2 regions of the Micromonospora sp. NPDC051925 genome follow, and region 1 is predicted to be linked to the other one. Evidence: predicted binding sites of a transcription regulator. Region 1 holds the regulator's gene; the other holds the start of a gene.

The links. The regulator HspR, encoded in region 1, represses chaperone genes until heat shock. The targets are predictions, from matches to a motif close to TTGAGTNNNNNNNACTCAA.
Region 2: a site for HspR is predicted at 1,371-1,389, ahead of lon (endopeptidase La). Genes of this name have one in related genera too.

What each region holds. Positions count from the first base shown of each region.
Region 1 is NZ_JBIUCH010000016.1:145,057-148,465, reverse strand. Features, by position in the region: gene grpE (nucleotide exchange factor GrpE) at 1-78, shown strand, start outside; gene dnaJ (molecular chaperone DnaJ) at 189-1,373, shown strand; gene ACIG87_RS22270 (heat shock protein transcriptional repressor HspR) at 1,402-1,845, shown strand; gene ACIG87_RS22265 (hypothetical protein) at 2,068-2,292, shown strand; gene ACIG87_RS22260 (hypothetical protein) at 2,545-2,976, opposite strand; gene ACIG87_RS22255 (cation:proton antiporter) at 3,202-3,409, opposite strand, start outside.
Region 2 is NZ_JBIUCH010000004.1:52,159-55,567, reverse strand. Features, by position in the region: gene ACIG87_RS06675 (hypothetical protein) at 1-421, shown strand, start outside; gene ACIG87_RS06670 (Lsr2 family protein) at 822-1,169, opposite strand; gene lon (endopeptidase La) at 1,413-3,409, shown strand, end outside.

The DNA.
Region 1 (3,409 bases):
CAGGTGATGCGCCGGGGCTACCTGCTCGGCGAGCGGCTGCTGCGGCCGGCCATGGTCGCGGTCGCCGACCCGGAATAGTGCCCGGTCGCGGTCGCCGACCGGAATAGTGCACGGCGATCCGGTCGCCCCGCCCGCCGCACCCGGCGGGCGGGGCGACCGGGCCACATCTCACGGAAGGGGGTGGACCGGTGAGTTCCAAGGACTGGATCGAGAAGGACTTCTACGCCATGTTGGGCGTGGAGAAGTCCGCCTCCTCGGACGAGATCAAGAAGTCGTACCGGAAACTGGCCCGGGAGTCACACCCGGACCACAACCCCGGTGACCCGAAAGCCGAGGAGCGGTTCAAGGCCGTCTCCGAGGCGTACGCGGTGCTCGGCGACGAGGCCAAGCGCCACGAGTACGACGAGATGCGCGCCCTGTTCGGCTCGGGCGCGTTCCGCCGGGGCACCCGCGGCCCGGGTCAGCCCGGCGGTACCCCGTTCGACGTCTCCGACCTGTTCGGCGGCGGTGGCGGAGGGGACGCCCGGTTCGGTGGTGGCGGCTTCACCGACCTGTTCAGCTCGATCTTCTCCGGTGGCTCCGGTGGTGCCGGTCCGGCGCGGGCGCGTGGTCCGGCCCGGGGTCGGGACGTGGAGACCCAGGTCGCCCTCGACTTCGGTGACGCGGTCCGCGGCGTCACCCTGCCGTTGACACTGCGTGCGCCCGGAGTATGCGACACCTGTCACGGCAACGGCGCGAAGCCGGGCACCCAGCCGACCACCTGCCCGATCTGCCACGGTGCCGGGGTGACCACCCGCGACCAGGGGTCGTTCAGCTTCTCCGAGCCGTGCCGCAACTGCCAGGGCGTCGGGACGGTGGTCGAGGAGAAGTGCCCCGAGTGCCACGGCACCGGCGGGGTCACCAAGACCCGCACGCTGAACGTCCGCTTTCCCGCCGGGGTGGCCGACGGCCAGCGGATCCGGCTGGCCGGGCGGGGCGAACCGGGCCAGCGCGGTGGTCCGGCGGGCGACCTGTTCGTGCAGGTCAAGGTCCGCCCGGACGACCTGTTCGGGCGTACGGGTGACGACCTGACGCTGGCCGTGCCGATCACCTTCGCCGAGGCGGTGCTCGGCACCGATCTACGGGTGCCCACGCTGGACGGCGCGGTGACGCTGCGCGTCCCGCCGGGTACGCCGTCCGGGCGGGTGCTGCGGGCCCGGGGCAAGGGTGTGGTGCGTCGGGACGGTCAGGCCGGCGACCTGCTGGTCACGCTGGACGTGGTGGTGCCGGCGACGGTGTCGGACGAGGCTCGCGCGGCGTTGGAGTCGTTCGCCGACTCGACGCCACCGGCGGCGCGGGAACATCTCGACGCACGGGTGCGTCGGGTCGGTTGACCGGTGGACGGGTGCGGAGGTGAGTGGGATGTCGGACGGGTTCCTCGGTTCGGGTGACCCTGCCTACGAGGCCAAGGTGCTGATGATCTCGGTCGCGGCACGGATGGCGGGAATGCACCCGCAGACGTTGCGCCAGTACGACCGGCTCGGCCTGGTGCAGGCCGGTCGGGCGGCCGGTGGTGGGCGTCGCTACAGCGTGCGGGACGTGGTCCTGCTACGCGAGGTGCAGCGGCTCAGCCAGGACGAGGGCGTCAACCTGGCCGGCGTCAAGCGGATCATCGGGCTGGAACGCCTGGTGGAGCAGGCCCAGCAGCGGGTGGCCCGGCTGGAGGCGGAACTGGACGCCGCGTACCGGCGGATCGCCGAGCTGGAGACGCTGGCCAGCGGCTTCTCCCGGGGCGACCTGGTGCCGACGAACCGCACCTCGACGGCGTTGGTCGTCTGGCGTCCCCGCCGTACTCCCGACCGCTGACCCTGCGCCCGGCCGCGGCCCGCTCGGGCCGAGATCGACGCCGAGGGCGACGCCGTGGAGCGTCAGCAGCGGTGTCCCCGTCACGGGGACACCGCTGCTGACGCATCACGCGTGGCTTGCGGCCCTGCCGGGCTGGTCAAGCCTCTCGGGGGTTTTCCGGCGGGGAGGGGGCCGCTCCCGCTAGCCTGTGAATCAGGCCCAACCAACTCAATCCGGGCTCCGATGGCGGGGGGAACCGTGGCGGAATCGGCGAAGAAGGTGGCCCGGCAGGCGGAGGAGCGGCTCGACAGGGTGGCCGAGAACGTCCGGGAGAAGTTCGACCGGGTCACCGAGAGCAAGTTCTCCGACACGGTGAAGAACGGCCGGTTCGCCGACCAGCGCGACCACGGGGTGGACCAGGAGCGGACCGAGGCGAAACAGCGGAACCAGGGCGGATCGGAACGCTGACGATCCGCCGACGTGCGGGCCGGGACCCACGGGGGGTCCCGGCCCGTTCGCCGTCTGGCCCGCACGCCGCTCGCCGTTCGGGTCCGGGCCGCGACGCGGTGACGCCGTTCGCGGTCCGGGCCTGGAGGTGGTGAGGCCGTGCGGCGGCCCGGCCCGTTCGCGGTCCGGGTCGGGACGCGGTAGTCGCCGGAGAGCTGCGACGGGAGGCACGGCCACCACGGGTGACCCGTCTTCTGCCGGTGCGGGGAAGGGTCAGCCGAGTCGGCGGTTCTCCCGGACCAGGCCGCCCTCGCACCAGTCGTGGTAGGTGAAGAGTTCCTGCCGGGCCAGCAGCACCCGACTGTTGTGCGCCCAGTTGCGCACCAGTTCGTCGCCGTCGCGCTCGGCCTGCTCCACCAGCTTGCGGAAGCGGCGCCTGGGGTGGGCCCGGAAGTTCGTCCGGATGCCGTCGGCCGCGTAGATGTAGAGGCAGTGCAGGGCGAACCGGCGGGCGGGACAGGCCGGGTCCAGCGCCAGCTCGAAGAGGGTGGGCATCAGGTGGTCGCCGGCCACCAACAGGTCCCAGTCCCGGGGCAGGTAACTCAACGGCACCGAATCGGGGTGGTACGCCCAGGCTCGCAGCTCCGCCGGTGACGGGTCGACGGGGTTGGCGAAGCCGCGGAACGTCGAACCCTGCGCGCTCACCGGCAACCTTCCGCTCACACCCGCGGGGTGCCTCCGGCCACCCGCAGGACCCTGGCTTGCTGGGGCGCAACGCTAGCCGCCGCTGCCCGCCCGACGGAAGACCCTGCAGGGAGCAATTCGGCAACAACCGCCCTGGCCAGGCCGACCGTACCACCGCCCTGGTCAGGCCGGCCCTACCACCGCCCTGACCAGGCCGATCATGCAACCGGCCTGGCCAGGGCGGTCTCAGTCGGTGGCGGGCACCGGCTGGGGCCGGCGGGCGGCGATCCGCCGACGTAGCCGCTGCTTGAACCAGGGCATGTCGGGCAGCCGGGCGAGCATCGGGCCGGTGATCACGGTGATCAGCACGTACGCCGTGGCGAGCGCGGCCAGCCGGGGTTCGACGGTGCCGGCGGCGACGGCCAGGCCGGCGATGACGATGGAGAACTCACCG
Region 2 (3,409 bases), on a different contig from region 1:
GCTGATCACGCAGTTCCCGAACCGGGTGCAGCGCAACCAGGCGTTCAGCCTGAAGGTCTCCACCCGCAACCTGGTCCGTGACCGGTTCCTGGCGGCCGGTCAGGGTGGCTACTACCTGGAGAGCTCGGTGCTCAACGGTCAGGGCCTCACCCGTGGTCACTTCCACACCGCCTGCCGGATGCTCCAGAACACCAACCAGGCCCCGTCGAACCCGCAGGACGTTCCGGCGTTCTTCGTGGCCACTGAGGACGGCAAGGGCGGCAACCAGGCTGACGACGTGACCATCCAGGTCCCGGGCCTGCCGCAGTCGGGTACGGCGCAGTGCGCGGTCTGGGCCGGTGACGGCTCGCACCGGGTGCCGATGATGGAGCGGGCCAACCAGACCCCCGCCTTCGACGTGGTACGCATCCAGGTCAACTGACCCGACACGCACGACGACTGCGGGCCGCCCGGGGAATCCCCGAGGCGGCCCGCAGTTCTTCGTGGCTCGGGGAGCGGACCCGAGGACGGGCCCAGGTCCCCGGCCGCCTCACCGGTCCCCACGGCGGCGACCCGCCCCGGCCCCCTGGTCGCGCCGGCCTTGCCGGCCCCGACGATGCGGCGGCCCCACCGGCCCACCGGCGCATCAGCCCCACCGGGCCCGACGGCGCGGCCCATGGTTCCCGGGGCGGCCGGCCCTATCGGCCCCGATCGTGCCGGCCGGCAATGGTTTTCGCTGCCCGGCCGCCGGATGGAAATCGTGGACAACGCGAAGAACGCCGGGGTCCTCGCTGATATCTCAGCGTGACCCCGGCGTATCCGATCGTGACTCGACCCGCCGGTCAGCGGTTCTTCCACGCCTCCACGACCGAGACCGGGATGCGACCGCGCTCGGAAATCTCGTGGCCGTTCTTGGTCGCCCATTCCCGGATGGCGCGGTTCTGCTCGCGATCCATTCCCGAGACGCCGGCCCGAGCGGGGCGGCGAGCCGGGCGACCGGCCTCGATCGCACCCCGCCCCATTCGGCGGCCAGCGGTGATGTAGGCGTCGAGCGTCTTGCGCAGCACCCCCGCGTTCTCGTCGGAGAGGTCGATGGTGTACGCCGCCCCGTCCAGGCTGAACTCGACGGTCCGATCGGCCTTTCCGCCGTCGAGGTCGTCGGTAAGAACTGTGATTACTTTCCTTGCCATCGCCATTACTCCCTGTGTTGAGCGGGGTGTGCTAAGAGTTTGACGTATCTGACGGCAAATCCGCAACAATATGCCTCTCTTACATTTGGTGGGTCGCGTCAATCCTGGGATATCCGGGTCCGGCCAATGCTGGCCGGCGGCCGCGCCGCCCCCGAGATGTGTCCTGGGTCACATCCCGGAACACGGGGAGCGGTTGGTGACTTGAGTGAGACACGCTCAACTCAACGCGATGGCAGGTGTCCGATGGCAACCCTTCCGGTACTTCCCCTGACCGACGTCGTCCTGCTGCCCGGCATGGTCATTCCGGTGACCCTCGACCCGACCACCCAGGCCGCGGTCGACGCGGCCCGAGCCAGCGGTGACAAGACCCTGCTCGCCGTGCCGCGCATCGACGGCGAGTACGGCCCCGTCGGCACGATCGCCACCATCGAGAAGGTGGGCCGGCTCCCCGACGGCGAGCCCGCCGCCGTGGTACGCGGTCTGGCCCGCGCCCGGATCGGCTCCGGCGTCCCCGGCCCCGGCGCCGCCCTCTGGGTGGAGGCCACCCGACTGGACGAACCCGCTCCCGCCGGTCGCGCCCGGGAGTTGGCCCGTGAGTACCGCGCCCTGATGACCTCGGTCCTTCAGCAGCGTGGCGCCTGGCAGGTCATCGACGCGATGGAACGGATGACCGACCTGTCCGAACTGGCCGATGCGGCGGGTTACGCACCCTGGCTCACCCTGCCGCAGAAGACCGAACTGCTCGTCGCGCCGGACGTCACCGCCCGGTTGGAACTGCTCGTTGGATGGGTCCGTGAGCACCTGGCCGAGCAGGAGGTCACCGAGCAGATCAACAGCGACGTCCGCGAGGGGCTGGAGAAGTCCCAGCGGGAGTTCCTGCTCCGCCAGCAGCTTGCCGCGATCCGGAAGGAACTGGGCGAGGACGAGCCGGACGGCTCTGCCGACTACCGCGCCCGGGTCGAGGCCGCCGACCTGCCGGAGAAGGTCCGCGAGGCGGCGCTGCGCGAGGTCGGCAAGCTGGAGCGGGCCAGTGACGCCTCCCCGGAGGCGGGCTGGATCCGCACCTGGCTGGATACGGTGCTGGAGATGCCGTGGAGCACCCGTACCGAGGACAACACCGACCTGGCGACGGCCCGCGCGGTGCTCGACGCCGACCACGCCGGCCTGGCCGACGTGAAGGACCGTATCCTGGAGTACCTCGCGGTGCGTAACCGCCGTGCCGAGCGCAACCTCGGCGTGGTCGGCGGGCGCGGCTCCGGCGCGGTGCTCGCCCTCGCCGGCCCGCCCGGTGTCGGCAAGACCAGCCTCGGCGAGTCGGTGGCCCGCGCATTGGGCCGCAACTTCGTCCGGGTCTCCCTCGGCGGCGTCCGCGACGAGGCCGAGATCCGCGGCCACCGGCGCACCTACGTCGGCGCGTTGCCCGGCCGGATCGTCCGCGCCCTGCGCGAGGCCGGCTCGATGAACCCGGTGGTGCTCCTTGACGAGGTCGACAAGCTGGCCGCCGGGTACGCCGGCGACCCGGCCGCCGCCCTGCTGGAGGTGCTCGACCCGGCGCAGAACCACACCTTCCGGGACCACTACCTGGAGGTCGACCTCGACCTGTCCGACGTGCTCTTCCTGGCCACCGCCAACGTGGTGGAGAGCATCCCCGGCCCGCTGCTGGACCGGATGGAACTGGTAACTCTGGACGGCTACACCGAGGACGAGAAGGTGGCCATCGGCCGCGACCACCTGCTGCCCCGGCAGCTCCAGCGGGCCGGGCTGACCGCCGAGGAGGCCACCGTGGCCGACGAGGCCCTCGCCTCGATCGCGGGGGAGTATACCCGGGAGGCCGGTGTCCGGCAGCTCGAACGGGCCCTGGCGAAGATCCTGCGCAAGGTCGCCGTCACGCTGGCCACCGACCCGGCCCCGGTCCGGGTCGACACCGGCAACCTGGCCCGCTATCTGGGCCGGCCGAAGTTCACCCCGGAATCGGCCGAGCGGACGGCGGTGCCCGGCGTGGCCACTGGCCTGGCGGTCACCGGCGCGGGTGGTGACGTGCTCTTCATCGAGGCCACCAGCATGGAGGGTGAACCCGGGCTGACCCTGACCGGGCAGCTCGGCGACGTGATGAAGGAGTCCGCGCACATCGCGTGGTCGTACCTGCGCTCCAACGGGCGTCGGTACGGCATCGACCCGAACGTCCTGGCCGGACGCCGGATCCACCTGCACGTCCCGGCGGGGGCGGTGCCCAAGGACGG